DNA from 3 places in the Pseudomonas sp. J452 genome. Region 3 is predicted to be linked to each of the others. Evidence: predicted binding sites of a transcription regulator. Region 3 holds the regulator's gene; each other region holds the start of a gene.

Region 1 (5,814 bases), 2.2 Mb from region 3:
GCTGGCTACCCTGGGAATTTTCCCTGAAGCCTTGCTATCGCGTACCCGCGGAATGCGCCGGGGGCAGCTGATTGACAACCTTCGTCTGAAGCGAGGCTTGCTAGTCCTGCCGCGTCACAGCAATGGACTAGCGCTGATCCGCTCACGCGCATGGCGCAGTGCCCCCCTCTACCGTTTAGGTGACACCATAAGCTTCCACAGCGAAGGCAATGCCACCGCCTTTCAGGGGCCCGGCTGGTCCTATCCGGAGTCATGGGGAACCTGGACCGACGGCAACAAGGCAGAGCTTCACTTGCGCCTGGAAAACACACCGGAACACGACTTGCTGCTGACATTCGAAGGACAATGTTTCCTAACCGATACCCGGTCCAGCCAGAGAGTCGACATTTACATGGCCGATACCTGTATCGGTGCATGGCACTTCGACCCTAGCAACAACGACGGCAAGCACCAGTGTCGCATCCCCGGCAACAGTTTCATCAGCAAACACCTGACATTACGCTTCCAGCTGCCCGATGCACGCTCACCTGCGTCGCTCGGCGTTAGTAGCGATACCCGACGTCTTGGGCTGGCCCTGCTCACCCTGAGCCTAAGCGAGGCCTAGGGCCTGTTCCCGTTTCGTTCACGGCCGCGACGGAACGGGAACAGGCCCTAGAGACGGAATCAGCAACAACGCAGCCTGGCAGTGCGACAAGCGCACCTCAGCTGCCGATCACCCCGCCATCCAGCTTGGTGATCAGCACGCTGGTGCCGCTACCCGCGCTATTTCTTCGACGATCCCGAGCAGGGCCACCTGGCCGCCCAGTTCGCGTGACGCCTTCATGGCCGCCTACAGCGCCGCGCCCTACCAGGCCCGCACCATCGACTCCCAGGCCGAAGGCCTCGGCGCCATTGGCCATATGGGCTACTTCCGCAGCAGCGCCACGCCGCTGTGGGACGAGGCGCTAGGCTGGTTCGAACAGCTGCAAACCACTCGCCGTGCCGCCTGAGAACCTGTGAACGAGGAATCAGGTTCCGCAGATTTCCAGGCGGCACACCCTTGCGCACGGGGGCCCTACCGCCCCCCTAAATAGGCGCTACGGGTCTCGGCGGGCGCCCGAGTGGCGTTCGCTGGCGCAGCTGTCCGGCCAGGCGCTCGATGGCTTGCAGGGTCAACTGGATTTCCTCGTGGATCAGCACCCGACCGGGCACATCCTCCAATACCAACTCATCCAGGGCCTCTTCGGCCTCCAACTGGTAACGCGGGTCAAACGACTGAAACCTATCCATTGCGGTGTCCTCAGGGTTTTCCGGCAGCGACAGGCCGCCGGTGCGCTGGGCAGCAACTGGCAAACAAGGAATCTGTTGTTGTCCGGGTCAGCATGCAACCCGTTGATGACTGTTGTTTGACCGGTCGGCATTGCGCCGACACTTGGTCAATTTCTGCGCAATCAAGGCCCAGGTCAAGCCACCGCGCCACCGCTCGTCACTGCACACAGGCTCGAAATAGAGCGCGCCGGGCAGACTCTGGCAGCCGCACTATAGTTCCCACTCCGTTCTTTATTGACCCGTGCAAGGAGTCAACATGAGCAAAATCCATCACGTCGCGGTACTGGTCGGCAGCCTGCGCAAGGCCTCGATCAATCGCAAGCTGGCCATGGCCCTGGCCGAACTGGCACCACCTTCGCTGCAACTGAGCATCGTCGAGATCGGCGACTTGCCGCTGTACAACGAGGATATCGACGTCAGCCCGGCGCCGTTGCCCTACAGCCGCTTCCGCCAGCAGGTGAACAGCGCCGATGCTCTGTTGTTCGTCACCCCGGAATACAACCGCTCGGTGCCGGCGCCGCTGAAGAACGCCATCGATGTCGGCTCGCGGCCCTATGGCCAGAGCGTGTTCGGCGGCAAGCCGGGGGCCGTGCTCAGCGCCTCGCCGGGCGCGGTCGGCGGCTTCGGTGCCAACCACCACCTGCGCCAGTCCCTGGTCTTCCTCGACGTGCCGGTGCTGCAGCAGCCGGAAGCCTACCTGGGCGGCGCCGGCAGCTTCTTCGACGAGCAAGGCAAGCTGAATGACGGCGTGCGCGGCTTCCTGCAGAAGTTCATCGATGCCTATGCGCTGTGGGTGGAACGCCAGGTGAAAGGCTAGAAGCCCTCTATAGGCCCTGAAGCAGGGCCAAAATGGCCTGCGGCCGCTGGTTGGCCTGGGCCAGCAGGGCCGTCGCGGCCTGCTGCAGGATCTGGTTCTTGACCAGGATCGAGACCTCCGCCGCATAGTCGGTATCGCGGATGCGACTGCGCGCCGCCGACAGGTTTTCCGCGATGTTTTCCAAATTGGCGATGGTGTATTCGAGGCGGTTCTGCACCGCCCCCAGATTGGCGCGGCTACTGTCGATGCCACTCAGCGCACCATCGATCACGCCGATAGCGATCTGCGCACCGATATCCGTCAGCAGATCCAGCTCGTCGACCGTCTCCAGGCTGCTGCTGTTCGCCGTCACGCTGCCATCAAGGGTCGCAGCAGCGGCCTGGCTGGAAAAGGCCACAGCACTGCTGAGGCGCACCACGCCAATGGCCCGCAGTGCCGAATCATCGTCTAGGGTCGCCAGCGCCACCGTCAGCTCCTCGAGCCCCTGGTAGTCGAAGTTCTGCGCTTGCGCGGTGCCCGTGGCATTCGACAGGAAGGATTCCATGGCAATGTCGTCACCGGCCTCGCTGGTCAGCCACAGCTTGTCGCCCTCGACTCGCGCACTGATGCCCGTGCTGGTCGACCGGGCGTTGATCGCCTCGGCCAGCAGGCCGAGATCACCGTCCTTGACCTCGGCCTGGATGCTCAGCGCCTCGCTGTTGCGGCCATACAGGTCGAAGGAGTAGATGTCGTCGGCGCTGAACGTCAGTTGCAGCACCGTGCGCGCATCGGCCGTGACGCCGGTGGTTTCGCTCTGCCGGTTGATCGCCCGGGCCACCTGAATGGCCGAGCCGGCAACAGCGAAGGTCGTCGTGCCGCGGCCGGCAATGGTCAGCTGGCTGCTGACAGCGTTGTCCGCCAGCGTGCCGGCCTGCTCCAGCAATCCACCGAGCTGATCCGTGGTCGCGGCGCCGAGCGTGCCATTGACCAGGTCGTGGACGTTGCTGCCGAGGGTATCGGAGCGGTAATTGCCGAGGCCGATGGAGATGGTCTCAAAGGCGTTGGCGCCCACCTGGAAGAGCTGCGAGCCAAAGCTGCCGTCGAGTAGCTTGCGCCCAGCGAAACTGGTGGTCTCGGCGATGCGCGTCAGCTCCTGTTGCAGCTGCGCGACTTCCTCCTGCAGGGCACTGCGCTCGCTGAGCCCATTCGCGCCGCTGGCCGCCTGCAGGGCCAGGTCGCGCATGCGCTGGAGAATGTTGGTCGACTGCTGCAGCGCGCCCTCGGCGGTCTGCGCCAGGGAAATGCCGTCGTTGGCGTTGCGCACGGCCACGCCCAGTCCGCTGATCTGGCTGGTCAGCCGGTTGGCAATCTGCAGCCCGGCGGCATCGTCCTTGGCGCTGTTGATCCGATAACCGGTGGACAGCCGCTGCATCGAAACATCCAGCGCACGCGACGTCTCACTCAGGCTGCGCTGAATGCTGAGCGAGGACGCATTGCTGAGGGTTAACGCCATAAATTCAGTCCATTGAGCAGCGCCGGCTACCTTGCCGAGGCCGGCCAACCCATTTCGGGCTGGCACCTGCTCATCGGCCATAGCGCAGAATTCTTTAGCCCGAGCAGCCGCCACTCGTCCGCAGGGCAACTAGGCTTGCCTGCAGACAGCGGAGGATTGCCCCATGGCCGCGGTACCCATCGACGACGACGCCTGGCGCGCTGGCGCAAGCAACCCAGACCCGGCCGAAAGCCTGTGTGACGCCCTGCAAGCCCGCGCGCGCAGTGGCCAGCCGATGCAGGGTTTCCAGCTCAAGCATGCCGCGCTGAGCGGGATCGATCTGGTCAACCACGGCAGCCGCAGCGGCTACCAGCTGCACGCTGCCGACCTGTACCGCGCCGATCTGCAGAATGCCCACCTGTTCGCCCTCGACCTGCGTGGCAGCTCGCTGATGAAGGCCGACCTGCGCGGCACCAATCTGCACTGCGCCGATCTACGCGACTGCAACCTGCTGGGCATCCGCCTGGACGGTGCACGCCTGGACAACGTGATCTGGGATCGCCAGTTGCTGCAGGAGCGCCGCGGCCGCGAACGCCAGCGTGCCGGCGATAATGACGCCGCCCGCCAGCTGTTCGAGGAGGCCGAGGAAACCTACCGCAACCTGCGCCTGCACCTGGAAAAAGCCGGACTGTTCGAGCAGGCCGGGATTTTCTTCCACCGTGAGATGGTCATGCGCCGCCTGCAGATGCCGCGCTTCTCCGGCAAGCGCCTGCTGTCCTGGCTGGTCGACCTGTTCAGCGGCTACGGCGAGAAGCCGCTGAATGTGGTGCTGTTTTCCCTGGGCCTGATCTTCGTCTGCGGCCTGCTGTACTTCCTGGTCGGCGTGCGCCACGGCGACCTGCCGCTGCGCCTGGCGCTGGAGCGCGGCTGGCTGGCAAATCTCGGCGATCTGGCCGGCTGCCTGTATTTCAGCGTGGTGACCTTCACCACCCTCGGCTATGGCGACATCACCCCGCATGGGCTGGCCAGGCCGATTGCCGCCTTCGAGGCCTTTGCCGGCAGCTTCACCATGGCCCTGTTCGTGGTGGTGTTCGTGAAGAAGATGACCCGCTGAGTCCGTCCGCCCTGCGGCACTGGCCAAAGCCCGGACGTCATCTAGCGTTAAACACTGCAGAGTTCGGAAGAACAGGGACGTTTTAGCCCACCCGCTGTCATGCCTCTCCCCCGCTGTCCTGCCCAGACCGCCACAACCCACTAGGTTCGGCGGATTGCCGTATTTCAGCCAGGGAGCCACAGCATGAGCATGCTATTCATCACCAACCGCTTTCCGACCGCCTCGATCCAGACCGAGACCGGCCGCCCATTCGAGTTCGACCTGAAGAACAACGCGCCAAGCAACTCGGTGTACTTCTGCGAACGACAGAGCAAAAAGAAACTGTTCGAGCTAGGCAGCGAGGCACTCTTGAACAAGCTGCACGAAGCCAAGCAGCGGCAGATCCTGCTCTATATCCACGGCTACTCCAACCTGCCAGACGACGTATTCGCCGGCGCCGAGGAATTGCAGGGCCTTTGCGACAAGAGCAAGACCAACGAGGTATTGGTGGTGCCGGTGATCTGGCCCTGCGATGACGATATCGGCATCGTCCAGGACTACTGGGACGACCAGAAATCCGCCGACTACAGCGCGATCTCCCTGGCCCGCGCGCTGAACTTCTTCCTCAAGTGGCGGGACACGCGCGAGGAGCAGAAGCTGCCCTCCTGCCTCAAGCGCATCAATGTGCTGGCCCACTCCATGGGCAATCGGGTACTGCGCGAGACCCTCTGCGAGTGGGACCGCTATGACCTGGCCAATGGCGTGCCCATGCTGTTTCGCAACACCTTCCTGGTGGCGGCGGACATCGAGAACGAGTCGATCCACCGTGGCCAGCGCGGTGAGCTGATCTCCCACGCCTCGCGCAACGTGGTGGTGTATTACGCCTCCGACGACCTGGCACTGCGCGGCAGCAAGGTGGCCAACCTGAAGAACCGCATCGCCTCGCGGCGCCTGGGCCACAGCGGCCCGGAGAACATGGAGCTGGCACCGCAGAATGTCTACGCCGTGGACTGCGACGACGTGAACACGCGCTACGACAACCCCAAGGGCCACTCCTATTTCCGCAGTGATGAAAAGGGCAAGGCCGGCGTGGTGTTCAACCACCTGTTCGAATGCCTGCTCAAT
Region 2 (5,814 bases), 1.8 Mb from region 3:
CAGCTGCGCTTCACTCTTGCTGGCGACCGTGGCGTAGAACTTCTCCTTGGTCGGGTTCCAGTCTTTCTGGTCGACGCCTTTCAGCGACTTGTTCTTGCCCAGGAAGATGTTGGCCACGTCGGCCTGCGACGGGCTGGCCGTGGCGGCCGGGTTGACGATCACGGCGACTTCAGCCTGGACCAGGCCGGTTGCAGCCAACAGAACGGTGGTGCACAGAACACGGATGGACACTTTCATCGATGCTCTCCTCAGAACACGAAGTCAACGCCGACACTGAAGATGTCGCCGTCGAAGTTGTGAGCGGGAGCCAGGCCGAGACGGTCGTCCACGGTTTGCTGGGCATCGCGTACGAATACGCCTTCGTAGCTATCGCCACTGGTCTCGACACGCTTGTACTCGCCCTTGAGCACCACGGTGGGCATCAGGTTGTAGTTCAGGCCGAAGGTCCAGGAATTCTGCCGGCCGGCATCTTCGTCCAGCTGGGCATAGGTGACGTGCGGCAGGAACTCGCCGAAACGACGGCCGCCCATCAGGTAGAAGGCATCGGTGCTGCCCGAACCATCGGCCTCGATCACGCGGCTGGTCCACTCGTTGGCGGTCAGCCAGGTACCGTTGTCGTACTGGTAGCCAAAGCTGGTGAACTTGCCTTTCTGGTGATCCAGCGGGTTGAGGCTGACGTTGATAGTGCCGAAGAACGGCAGGGTCACGTCGTCTTCGATGTTGGCCTTGATATCGGCCTCGACGTAGCCGGCGCGGAAGGTACCGAAGTCGTTGGTGGACAGGCTGATGTTGCCGCCGAAGATGTCGTTGTAGTCGATGTCGTGCATGTCATCGACGGCGAAGATGTCGCGATTCTTGGCCATGCCGCCAGCGACCTGGAAGGACACTGTGCCGAAGGAGACCGGCAGGTTGTAGACCACGTCGGCGCCTTCGTAGTTGGACAGCTGGACCTGGCTGTAGACCTCGTCCGGCAGGCGCAACCAGGGGTAGCTGAAGCCCACGTCGATGCTTTCCGAGTACATGTACACCGGCGTGCGCAGGCGGCCGGTGCGGACCATCAGGTTGTCGCTGGCCTGCCAGGACAGGTACAGCCACTCGACATTGGCCTGCCACTCGTCCTGGGCGGGCTTGATGGTGCCCTGGGCGGTGAAGCCGATGGTGTCGGTGATGCCGTACTGGAATTGACCACCCAGCTTGCTCAGCTGGTCGCCGCGCCAGGAGTCGGTGGTCTGGCCGTTGACGCCGTAGCCCTTGCTATCGTCTTCGCCGCCCAGGTAGGTGAGGCCGGCCGTGCCGAAGCCGTTGAGCCGGTATTCGCCTTGCTCCAACGCCAGGGCTGGGGTACTGGCCAGGCAGATGGCCAGACCAAGGACGCGTGCTGTAGTCATGTAAAGGTGCTCCGTTAGCAGTTTTAAACGCGGAATTGGGCCGTCGCCGAGCGCAGGTGATCCCCTGTGCTGACCAGTTGCTCGCCTAGACGGGCAGTGGCCTCGGCCCCCTGTGCGGTTGCTTGTGCGTCCTGCTGCAACACTTGGGTCTCTTGTTGGATCGAACTCGACAGGCCGATCTGTTCATGGGTGAACTGGGCGATGCCGGCGTTTAGCTGGTTGATCTGGCCGACGGCCTGGGCAATCGCTTCGAGCACCTGGGTGGCCTGTACCGAGCGCTCGATGCTGGCCTGGGCCTTCTCGCCGTTGCTGGTCATCACGTTGAGCACGCCATTGGCGCTGCTCTGCAGGCGCTGGATGATCTGCTGGATCTCGGCGGTGGAGGCGGCGGTCTTCTGCGCCAGGTTGCGCACCTCGTCGGCGACCACGGCAAAACCACGGCCCTGCTCGCCAGCGCGGGCGGCCTCGATGGCGGCGTTGAGGGCGAGTAGGTTGGTCTGTTCGGCGATGCTGCGGATCACGGTAAGCACCGAGCCGACCTGCTGGGTTTCTTCTTCCAGTTGCTCCATGGCCTGCACGGCGCTCATCACGCTGCTGCCCAGGTCGCTGATGCTGGTCGACAGGCTGCCGATGTTCTGCCGTGCGGTCTCCGCCTGGCGGGCCGCCGCATTGGCTTCTTCGGAGGCCTGCTGGGAGCGGTGGGCGACTTCCTGGATGCTGCTGGTCATGGTCTGAATGTCGCGGCCGATCGAGTCGGTGTGGTGCTGCTGCGACTGGGCGTTCTGCTTGGCGCCCTGGGTCAGCTGATACAGCTCCTGCGACATCTGCCCCAGCGGGCTGGCGGCATCGATGGTCTGGCGGATGGTGCCCTGGAGTTTTTCCAGGAAGCGGTTGAACAGCTGGATCATCTCGCCGATCTCGTCATTCGAGTCGACGTTGACCCGCCGGGTCAGGTCGCCTTCACCGCGGGCGATGGCTTTCAGCGAGTCGATCACGCCATGCACGTTGCCCATGATGCCGCGGATCACCAGCACCGAGCCGATGCTGACCAGCGCCACCAGCAGGATCGACAGGCCATAGCCGACGCGGGTGGTGGTGGCGTTGTCGGTGCGCGCCTGCGCCAGGGTGGTCTGGAAGTCTTCGTAGGCATGGGCGCGGAAGGTGTCGCCGAGCTGCTGCGCCTGGCTCAGGTCAGTGGCCATGCGGTCGAGGCTGGGGCGCAGATCCTCGAAGCTGGCGCTGCCCTTGACCAGTTGCTCGGAGGCGGCCAGGGCATTGTCGGCATAGCGCTGGATGGCGCTGCGCCAGCCCTGCAATTCATCGCTGCGGGTCGGATTGTCCTTGGCCAGGCCCTGCAGCTCCTGCTGCTTGCTGGCGATTTCGGCGAGCACCTTGCGCGCATCGTCGAGGGTCGCCAGCTCGCCGGCGGCCACCGCGCTGTTGAACAGGCCGGGCAGGCGCGAGAACTGGAAGATCACCGCGTCGGCTTTCTCCAGGGTAGGGAAACTGTGGGTTTCCAGCGTCACCAGGCGCACATCGTTATCCGCCAGCTGCAACGAGCTGTAGCCCACATAGAGCAACAGTCCGCACAAGGCAACGGCAGGTAACAGCGACAACTTCAGGGTCAGCGACAGATTCTTCAACATGGCAGGTGTACCCAAATGGGGGCGCGAAGTGTACAGGAAGCCAGTTAGTGGCTAAAGGCCACTTATTGGTCATGGTTTGACCATGCATCTTTTGGATGGTCTGCCCTAACTGTCGGCCGACCTCCGTATTGCTATAGCCAGAAAACCGCGTTTCTGCCCGCCAACAGGGGCAAATCGCCATATTTGCGCCTGTATAGGTTGCTTGGAGGGACGAACGGCCGATGCCGCACTAGAATGGCCAGATAAGAAAAAGGAGAGACGAATGCGCTCCGTGATGTGGCTCGTCTTGCTGTTCAGTACCCTGACCCACGCTGCCAACCCTCTGCAGGAAGCCATCGCCGAGCTGCAACCCAGTTCATTGCCGGCCGCCGAGCAGCGCGCGGAGCTGGCCTGGTTCGCTGCCGCGGGCAAGCCGTTTGCGGGGGTGCAGGTGCGCGTCATCGCCGAGCACATTCCTACCCACTGGTACGAGGCGACGGTGCTGGCACCGCTGTTCAGCAAGCTCACCGGCATCCGCGTGATCCATGAGATCAGTGGCGAAGACGACGTGGTGAACAAGCTGCGCACTCAGCAGCAGACCGGTCTGCCCCTCTACGATGCCTATGTCAGCGACAGCGACCTGCTCGGTCAGCACTTTCGCGATGGCCAGGTGCTGGTGCTCTCCGACTTCATCGCTGGCGACGGTGCCGGCGTCACTTCGCCGACCCTCGACCTTGCCGATTTCATCGGCCTGCCCTTTGTCACCGCGCCGGACGGCAAGCTCTACCAGCTGCCGGATCAGCAGTTCGCCAATCTCTACTGGTATCGCCAGGACTGGTTCGAGCGCCCGGAGCTGCGCCAGGCATTTCACGAGCGCTATGGCTACGAACTGGATGTGCCACAGAACTGGTCAGCCTATGAGGACATCGCGGCCTTCTTCACCGAGCAGGTCGGTGAGATCGATGGTCAACGTGTCTATGGCCACATGGACTACGGTGGCTACGACCCCTCGCTGGGCTGGCGCCTGTCCGATGCCTGGCTGGGCATGGCCGGGGTGGCCGACCTCGGTTTACCCAACGGCCTGCCGGTGGACGACTGGGGCATTCGCGTCGAGGGCTGTCGCCCGGCGGGTGCCAGCATGGCCCGCGGCGGCGCGCTGGACAGCCCGGCGGCGGTCTATGCGCTGCAGCAGTATGTCGACTGGCTCAAGCGCTATGCCCCGCCGGAGGCGCAGCAGATGAGCTTCAACCAGGCCGGCAATATCGCCGCCCAGGGTCATGTGGCTCAGCAGATCTTCTGGTACACCGCCTTCACCGCCGACTACACCAAGCCCGGCACGCCGGTGGTGGATGCCGAAGGCAAGCCGAAGTGGCGGGTCGCGCCGTCACCGCGCGGCGCCTATTGGCAGGACGGCATGAAGTCCGGCTACCAGGATGTCGGTGCCTGGACCCTGTTGAACACTACGCCGCTGCGCCAGCGCCAGGCGGCCTGGCTGTACGCCCAGTTCGTTACCGCCAAGAGCGTGTCGCTGCGCAAGACCCTGGTCGGGCTGACACCGATCCGCCGCTCCGACCTGGATTCTCCGGCCCTGCTCGCCGAGGCACCGCGTCTCGGTGGCTTGGTCGAGTTTTACCGCAGCCGCGCGGCGCGGCGCTGGACGCCCACCGGCGCCAACGTGCCGGACTACAGCGGCATGGCCAGCCTGTGGTGGCGCCAGTTGCACCCGGCGATCAGTGGCCAGCTCAGCGCGGCGCAGGCCCTGCACAACCTGGCGGGCACCTTCGACCAGCACCTGCAAGGCGTGGCTCGGCGCCAGCAGAATCCTTGTGCACCGCAGCTCAACCCGCCGCGCGGGGCGCAGTACTGGTTGGCGCAGCCGGGTGCGCCCTGGCCGCAACTGGCGGATGAACGTCCGCCGGGCCGGACCCTGAAGTACGAGGAGGCCTTGCGTGCGTGGGATTAGCCTGTTGTTGCTGGGCCTGCTCAGCCTGCCGAGCGCAGCGGCCGAGATCGAGCTGTTCGCCTGGGAGCGCCCACCGCTGGTGCAGCAGACGCTCGATGGCCAGGGTGCCGGACTGGTGCCCGAACTCACCCGCGAGCTGTTCCGGCGGGCCGGAATCTCCTACCAGTTGAGCTTTCTGCCGCTGCAGCGGGCGCTGGTGAAGGTCCAGCAGGAGGCCAACGGATGCGTGTTGCTGGTCGAGCGGCGGCAGGAGCGCGAGCCCTACTATGCCTGGGTCGGGCCGCTGCTGATCTCGCGCCTGGGGCTGTACGCCAAGGCCGACGACGATCTGCAGCTGGACAGCCTGGAGCAGGCGCGCGGCCTGCGCATCCTCAGCCATCAGGGTTCCGGCGCGGGTGACTACCTGCAGGGTGTCGGGCTCGACGTGCTCTATTCGAACAAGGAGTCGCTCAACCTGAGCATGCTGCAGCGCAGCCGGGCGCGCCTGTGGGCGACCAGTGCGGCGGTGGTTCACGCGCTGGGGGCCAAGCCCGAGCCACGTGAGGTGTTGCCCTTCCTGACGCTGATGGAAGACATCGCCTGCCACCCGCAGGTCGATCCGGCGCTGCTGCAGCGCCTGCAGACAAGCTTGCAGCAGATGTACCGCGAAGGCTGGGTGCAGGCGCTGTACCAGCAGCATGGCGTGAGTCTGGAGTAAGCGCGCCGGTATATCCTTGCTGTCACTCGGTATTCCCGCACCACGAGGCCCCCTATGCCGCAACCTCTGCTGATCATCGGTTCCTACCTGTCGCCCTATGTGCGCAAGGTGCTGGTCCTGCTGGAACTGAAAGGCGTGGCC
Region 3 (5,814 bases):
CCCACGAACTGCTCGGTCATGAGGAAGTGCAGCAGCTGCTGCAGTTGCTGGCCAAGAGCTCGCCGAAGCTGGCCGAAGAGCTGGTGCCGGGCCTGGTGTCGCTGTCGACCCTGCTCAAGGTGCTGCAGGCTTTGCTGCAGGAACAGGTGCCGGTGCGCGACATCCGCACCATCGCCGAAGCCATCGCCAACGTGGCGCCAAAGAGTCAAGATCCCGCCGCGATGGTCGCCGCGGTGCGTGTCGCGCTGGCCCGCGCAATCGTGCAAAGCGTTGTGGGACTAGAGCCGGAGCTGCCTGTGATCACCCTGGAGCCCAGGTTGGAACAGATATTGCTCAATAGCCTGCAGAAGGCCGGTCAGGGCTCCGAGGATGGCATCCTCCTCGAACCTGGCATGGCTGAAAAGCTGCAACGCTCCCTGGTGGAAGCGGCGCAGCGCCAGGAAATGCTCGGCAAACCGGTGATCCTGCTGGTAGCCGGCCCGGTTCGGGCGATGCTCTCGCGGTTTGCGCGGCTCGCAGTACCCAGCATGCATGTCCTGGCTTATCAGGAAATACCGGATAACAAGCAGGTCACGATCGTTGCCACGGTCGGCCAGAACTGAGGGTTCTAAGCCATGCAAGTCAAACGCTTCTTCGCCGCCGATATGCGTCAAGCCATGAAACTGGTGCGCGATGAGCTGGGCGCCGACGCTGCCATCATCGGCAATCGTCGGGTGGCCGGCGGTGTCGAGCTGACTGCCGCGCTGGACTATCAGCTGCCGGCCGAGCCGGTGCGCCAGCCCAACGCGGCGTTGGAAGCCGAGCTGCGCAAGACCCAGGCGAAGATCGCCAATGCCCAGGCCGACCTGACCAGCCGGGCGGTTGCCGACGGACGCAAGGATCGCCAGCTGTTCGCCAACGAATCGATCATCGCCCCGGAGCTGCCGGCCTCGCTGGTCAAACCGCAGCGTCCGGCAACCCCGCAAGCTGCTCCGGTTGCCGTTCGCCCGACAGCCGACCAGGGCGCCATCGATGCCATGCGCTTCGAGCTGCATGGTCTGCGTGAACTGATCGAAGTACAGCTGGGCTCGATTGCCTGGGGCCAGTTGCAGACCCGTAAGCCGCAGCAGGCCAACCTGTGGCGTCGCTTGCAGCGCATGGGCCTGTCCGCAGAAATTTCCAAGGCGCTGCTGGAACGTGTCGGCAAAGTGGCTGAGCCGCGCCAGGCCTGGCGCATGCTGTTGGCGCACCTGGCTCACGCGATCAAGACGCCGAAAGTCGAGCCGTTGGAGGAGGGTGGGGTGATCGCCCTGGTCGGTCCGGCCGGCATGGGCAAGACCACCACCCTGGCCAAGCTGGCGGCGCGTTATGTACTCAAGTACGGCTCGCAGAGCATCGCCCTGGTGAGCATGGACAGCTTCCGCATCGGTGCCCAGGAGCAGCTGAAGACCCTCGGGCGTATCCTCGATGTTTCGGTGACTCTGGTCGATCCGGGCCAGTCGCTGGTCCAGGCCCTGGCACCGCTGGCGCGCAAGCGCGTGGTGCTGATCGATACCGCCGGCCTGCCAGCCAACGACCCGGCCCTGCGCATGCAGCTGGAAAGCCTCGCCGGGCGCGGCGTGAATGCCAAGAATTACCTGGTGTTGGCCGCCACCAGCCAGAGCCAGGTGCTCAAGGCGGCCTACCATAGTTACAAGCGCTGCGGCCTGGCCGGTTGCATCCTGAGCAAACTGGATGAAGCCACCAGCCTCGGCGAAGTTTTAGGGCTGGCTATCAGCCAGCATCTACCGGTAGCCTATCTGACTGATGGGCCGAAGATTCCGGACGATGTGCAGGTGCCGCGCAGCCACCAGTTGGTGAGCCGGGCGGTCAGCCTGCAAACCGCGGAAGATCCGAGCGAAGAGGCCATGGCCGATGTATTTACCAGTCTGTACCACAATCCGGCCAGGCGGGCGGGTTAGGGCAGGCGGTAGCGGCCAAGGCGATCTAGTGTTGAGGAAAGGTCGGTGTAGTTGCCCGATCAGCCCAGTCCAGGCAAGACAAGGTGTGTAGAAAACATGGGTAGTTTGCATCCCGTACAGGTGATTGCAGTGACCGGCGGCAAAGGTGGCGTCGGCAAGACCAACGTGTCGGTGAATCTGTCACTGGCGCTGGCCGATCTCGGTCGCCGGGTCATGCTGATGGACGCCGACCTCGGCCTGGCCAACGTCGACGTGCTGCTCGGCCTGACGGCCAAGCGCACCCTGGCCGACGTGATATCCGGCGAGTGCGACCTCAAGGACGTGCTGATCCAGGGCCCCGGCGGTGTTCGTATCGTGCCGGCGGCTTCCGGCACGCAGAGCATGGTGCAACTGACACCCATGCAGCATGCCGGCCTGATCCAGGCCTTCAGCGACATCAGCGACAACCTCGACGTGCTGGTGATCGATACCGCCGCCGGCATTGGCGATGGCGTGGTCAGCTTCGTTCGCGCGGCCCAGGAAGTGATAGTCGTGGTCTGCGATGAGCCGACTTCGATCACCGACGCCTATGCCCTGATCAAGCTGCTCAACCGTGATTACGGCATGAGTCGTTTCCGTGTTCTGGCCAATATGGCCCACAGCCCGCAGGAAGGTCGCAACCTCTTTGCTAAGCTGACTAAAGTGACTGACCGTTTCCTCGATGTGGCCCTGCAATACGTGGGCGCCGTGCCGTACGACGAGTCAGTCCGCAAGGCCGTGCAGAAGCAGCGCGCGGTCTATGAAGCTTTCCCGCGCTCGAAGTGCGCACTGGCGTTCAAGGCGATCGCCCAGAAAGTCGACACGTGGCCCTTACCGGCCAACCCGCGCGGCCATCTGGAGTTTTTCGTCGAGCGTTTGGTGCAGCAACCGATCGCGGGAACGGCGGTATGACAGCAGCAGCCAGTGGACTCCGTATGTACAACAAGGCGCAGGCGCAGGATTCCCAGCACCAGCTGATTGAGCGCTACGGGCCGCTGGTCAAGCGCATTGCCTACCACCTGCTGGCGCGGCTGCCGGCCAGCGTGCAGGTGGATGATCTGATCCAGGCCGGCATGATCGGCCTGCTCGAAGCCTCGAAGAAATATGACGGAGGCAAGGGCGCCAGTTTCGAAACCTACGCCGGTATCCGCATCCGTGGCGCCATGCTCGATGAGGTGCGCAAGGGTGACTGGGCGCCGCGCTCGGTACACCGCAACACCCGCATGGTCAGCGACGCCATCAGAAAGATTGAGGCCCGCACGGGTCGAGACGCTAAAGATCAAGAGGTTGCGGCCGAACTCCAATTGAGTCTCGAGGATTACTACGGCATTCTTGGCGACACTTTGGGCAGCCGCCTGTTCAGCTTCGACGACCTGATGCAGGACGGTGAACATGGCGGCATGCATGAAGACACCGGGAGCACCCAGACCGAACCTCTGCATGAACTGGAAGACGAGCGCTTCCAGTCGGCGCTGGCTGAAGCCATCGCCAACCTGCCAGAGCGCGAACGCCTGGTTTTGGCGCTGTACTACGACGAAGAACTGAATCTCAAGGAAATCGGTGAGGTCCTGGGAGTCAGTGAGTCCCGTGTCAGCCAGCTGCACAGCCAGTGCGCCGCACGTTTGCGTGCGCGTCTGGGTGAGTGGCGGGCCAGCTGAAGGGCTACCGGTTTCACGATTGCGGCGTCCCCGGGGGCCGGTGACGTTTAAGACTGTACGGAGGTCGACTTGGACAAGAACATGAAAATCCTCATCGTTGATGACTTCTCGACGATGCGACGGATCATCAAGAACCTCTTGCGTGATTTGGGATTTACCAATACCGCCGAGGCGGATGACGGTGTGACCGCATTGCCGATGCTGCAGAGTGGCAGCTTCGACTTTCTGGTGACCGACTGGAACATGCCCGGTATGACCGGCATCGACCTGTTGCGCGCGGTGCGTGCCGACGATCGCCTGAAAACCCTGCCGGTGCTGATGGTGACGGCCGAGGCCAAGCGTGACCAGATCATCGAGGCCGCGCAGGCTGGGGTGAATGGCTACGTGGTCAAGCCGTTCACGGCTCAGGTGCTGAAGGAGAAGATCGAAAAGATCTTCGAGCGGGTTAATGGCTGATGTTCGCCACGAGGGCGCTATGGCACACGATGACTCCCTGGGCGAGCTTGAATCGACCCTGAAGCTGCATGCAACGCAACTCGTCGACAGCCTGGAAAAAGGCCGTTTTGGCGAAGCCGTACAACTGATTCACGAACTCAACCAGACCCGCGACCGCGGTCTGTACCAGGAAGTTGGCCGGCTGACGCGCGAGTTGCACAACGCCATCGTCAATTTCCAGATTGATCCCGGTAATCCCCACGCCCAGGAAATCTCGCAGATCAGCGACGCTACCGAGCGTCTGTCCTACGTGGTGCAGATGACCGAGAAAGCGGCCAATCGCACCATGGACCTGGTCGAACAGAGCGCGCCGCTGGTCAATGATCTGGGTGACGAGGCGCAGAGCCTCAGCGCCGACTGGGGCAAGTTCATGCGCCGCGAGCTGGGCGCCGAGGCCTTCCGTGAGCTGGCCAAACGTATCGAACTGTTCCTCGCCCACAGCGAGCGCGACAGTCATAAGCTCTCCGGTTACCTGAACGACATTTTGCTGGCGCAGGACTATCAGGACCTGACCGGCCAGGTGATCAAGCGCGTGACGCAACTGGTCACCGAGGTTGAAGGAAATCTGCTGAAGCTGGTGTTGATGGCCAGCCATGTCGATCGGTTTGCTGGTATCCAGCATGACCACGAGGCGCTACGCGCCGAGCAAGAACAACAAAAAGAGCCTTCCCGGGGTGAAGGTCCGCAGATTCATGCCGATAAGCGTGAGGACGTCGCATCCAATCAGGACGATGTCGATGATCTGCTGTCCAGCCTGGGATTTTAAGGCTCTAACAGAGCCTTTGGAGCGCACCGATGAGCTTCGACGCCGATGAAGAAATCCTCCAGGACTTCCTGGTAGAGGCCGGCGAAATTCTTGAGTTGCTGTCCGAACAACTGGTCGAGCTGGAAAGTCGACCGGATGATACGGACCTGCTCAATGCTATTTTCCGCGGTTTTCACACGGTCAAAGGGGGCGCGGGTTTCCTCCAGCTGAACGAGCTGGTGGAGTGCTGCCATATCGCGGAAAACGTCTTCGACATCCTGCGCAAGGGTGAACGGCGAGTCACTGCCGAGCTGATGGACGTGGTGCTGCAGGCTCTGGATGCGGTCAACGAGATGTTCAGCCAGGTGCGCGAGCGTTCAGCTGTCACTCCGGCTTCGCCCGAGTTGCTGGCGGCGCTGGCGCGCTTGGCCGACCCGGAAAGCGCGGATGAAGTGGCCGAGCCCGAAGCGGAACTGGAAGCCGAAGAGGCGCCCGCCGAGGTTGCCTCCGGTGACATCACCGATAGCGAGTTCGAGCAGTTGCTCGAAGCGATCAGTGAGCCGGATGAGCAGGGCGCGGCTCCCGCGGCAGCTTCCGGTGATGAAATCACCGATGACGAATTCGAATCGTTGCTCGATCAGCTACACGGCAAGGGCAAGTTCGCCGAGCCAGTCGTAGCTGCGCCAACTGCGGCCGCGGCTGCCCCGGCCAAGGCCGGTGACGAGATCACCGATGACGAGTTCGAGGCGCTGCTTGACCAGTTGCATGGCAAGGGCAAGTTTGTAGCCGCTGAGGAAGAGCCGGCTCCCGTTGTTGCTAAAGCGCCGGCTAGCGCGGCAGCGGGCGACGACATCACCGATGACGAGTTCGAAGCACTGCTCGATCAGTTGCACGGCAAAGGCAAGTTCGACGAAACCGCCGTGCTGCCGGCTGCCGCTCCTGTAGCGGCGGTGAAAGC

The links. The regulator FliA, encoded in region 3, starts transcription of late flagellar genes. The targets are predictions, from matches to a motif close to CTAAAGTTTNNNNNNNNNNNGCCGNTAA.
Region 1: a site for FliA is predicted at 3,688-3,715, ahead of LRS11_RS03115 (flagellin). Genes of this name have one in related genera too.
Region 2: a site for FliA is predicted at 3,144-3,171, ahead of LRS11_RS07095 (methyl-accepting chemotaxis protein). Genes of this name have one in related genera too.

Annotation. Positions count from the first base shown of each region.
Region 1 covers NZ_CP088294.1:689,670-695,483, forward strand. Annotated here, with positions in the region: gene LRS11_RS03095 (glycosyltransferase family 2 protein) at 1-604, shown strand, start outside; partial or broken gene LRS11_RS03100 (alpha/beta hydrolase) at 743-989, shown strand; gene LRS11_RS03105 (hypothetical protein) at 1,066-1,269, opposite strand; gene LRS11_RS03110 (NADPH-dependent FMN reductase) at 1,565-2,125, shown strand; gene LRS11_RS03115 (flagellin) at 2,133-3,617, opposite strand; gene LRS11_RS03120 (ion channel) at 3,781-4,710, shown strand; gene LRS11_RS03125 (alpha/beta hydrolase) at 4,894-5,814, shown strand, end outside.
Region 2 covers NZ_CP088294.1:1,570,562-1,576,375, forward strand. Annotated here, with positions in the region: gene LRS11_RS07085 (phosphate ABC transporter substrate-binding protein) at 1-237, opposite strand, end outside; gene LRS11_RS07090 (porin) at 249-1,388, opposite strand; gene LRS11_RS07095 (methyl-accepting chemotaxis protein) at 1,412-3,034, opposite strand; gene LRS11_RS07100 (ABC transporter substrate-binding protein) at 3,297-4,976, shown strand; gene LRS11_RS07105 (ABC transporter substrate-binding protein) at 4,963-5,673, shown strand; gene LRS11_RS07110 (glutathione S-transferase family protein) at 5,728-5,814, shown strand, end outside.
Region 3 covers NZ_CP088294.1:3,377,423-3,383,236, forward strand. Annotated here, with positions in the region: gene flhA (flagellar biosynthesis protein FlhA) at 1-602, shown strand, start outside; gene flhF (flagellar biosynthesis protein FlhF) at 615-1,940, shown strand; gene fleN (flagellar synthesis regulator FleN) at 2,037-2,870, shown strand; gene fliA (RNA polymerase sigma factor FliA) at 2,867-3,616, shown strand; gene LRS11_RS15370 (chemotaxis response regulator CheY) at 3,698-4,072, shown strand; gene LRS11_RS15375 (protein phosphatase CheZ) at 4,092-4,877, shown strand; gene LRS11_RS15380 (chemotaxis protein CheA) at 4,907-5,814, shown strand, end outside.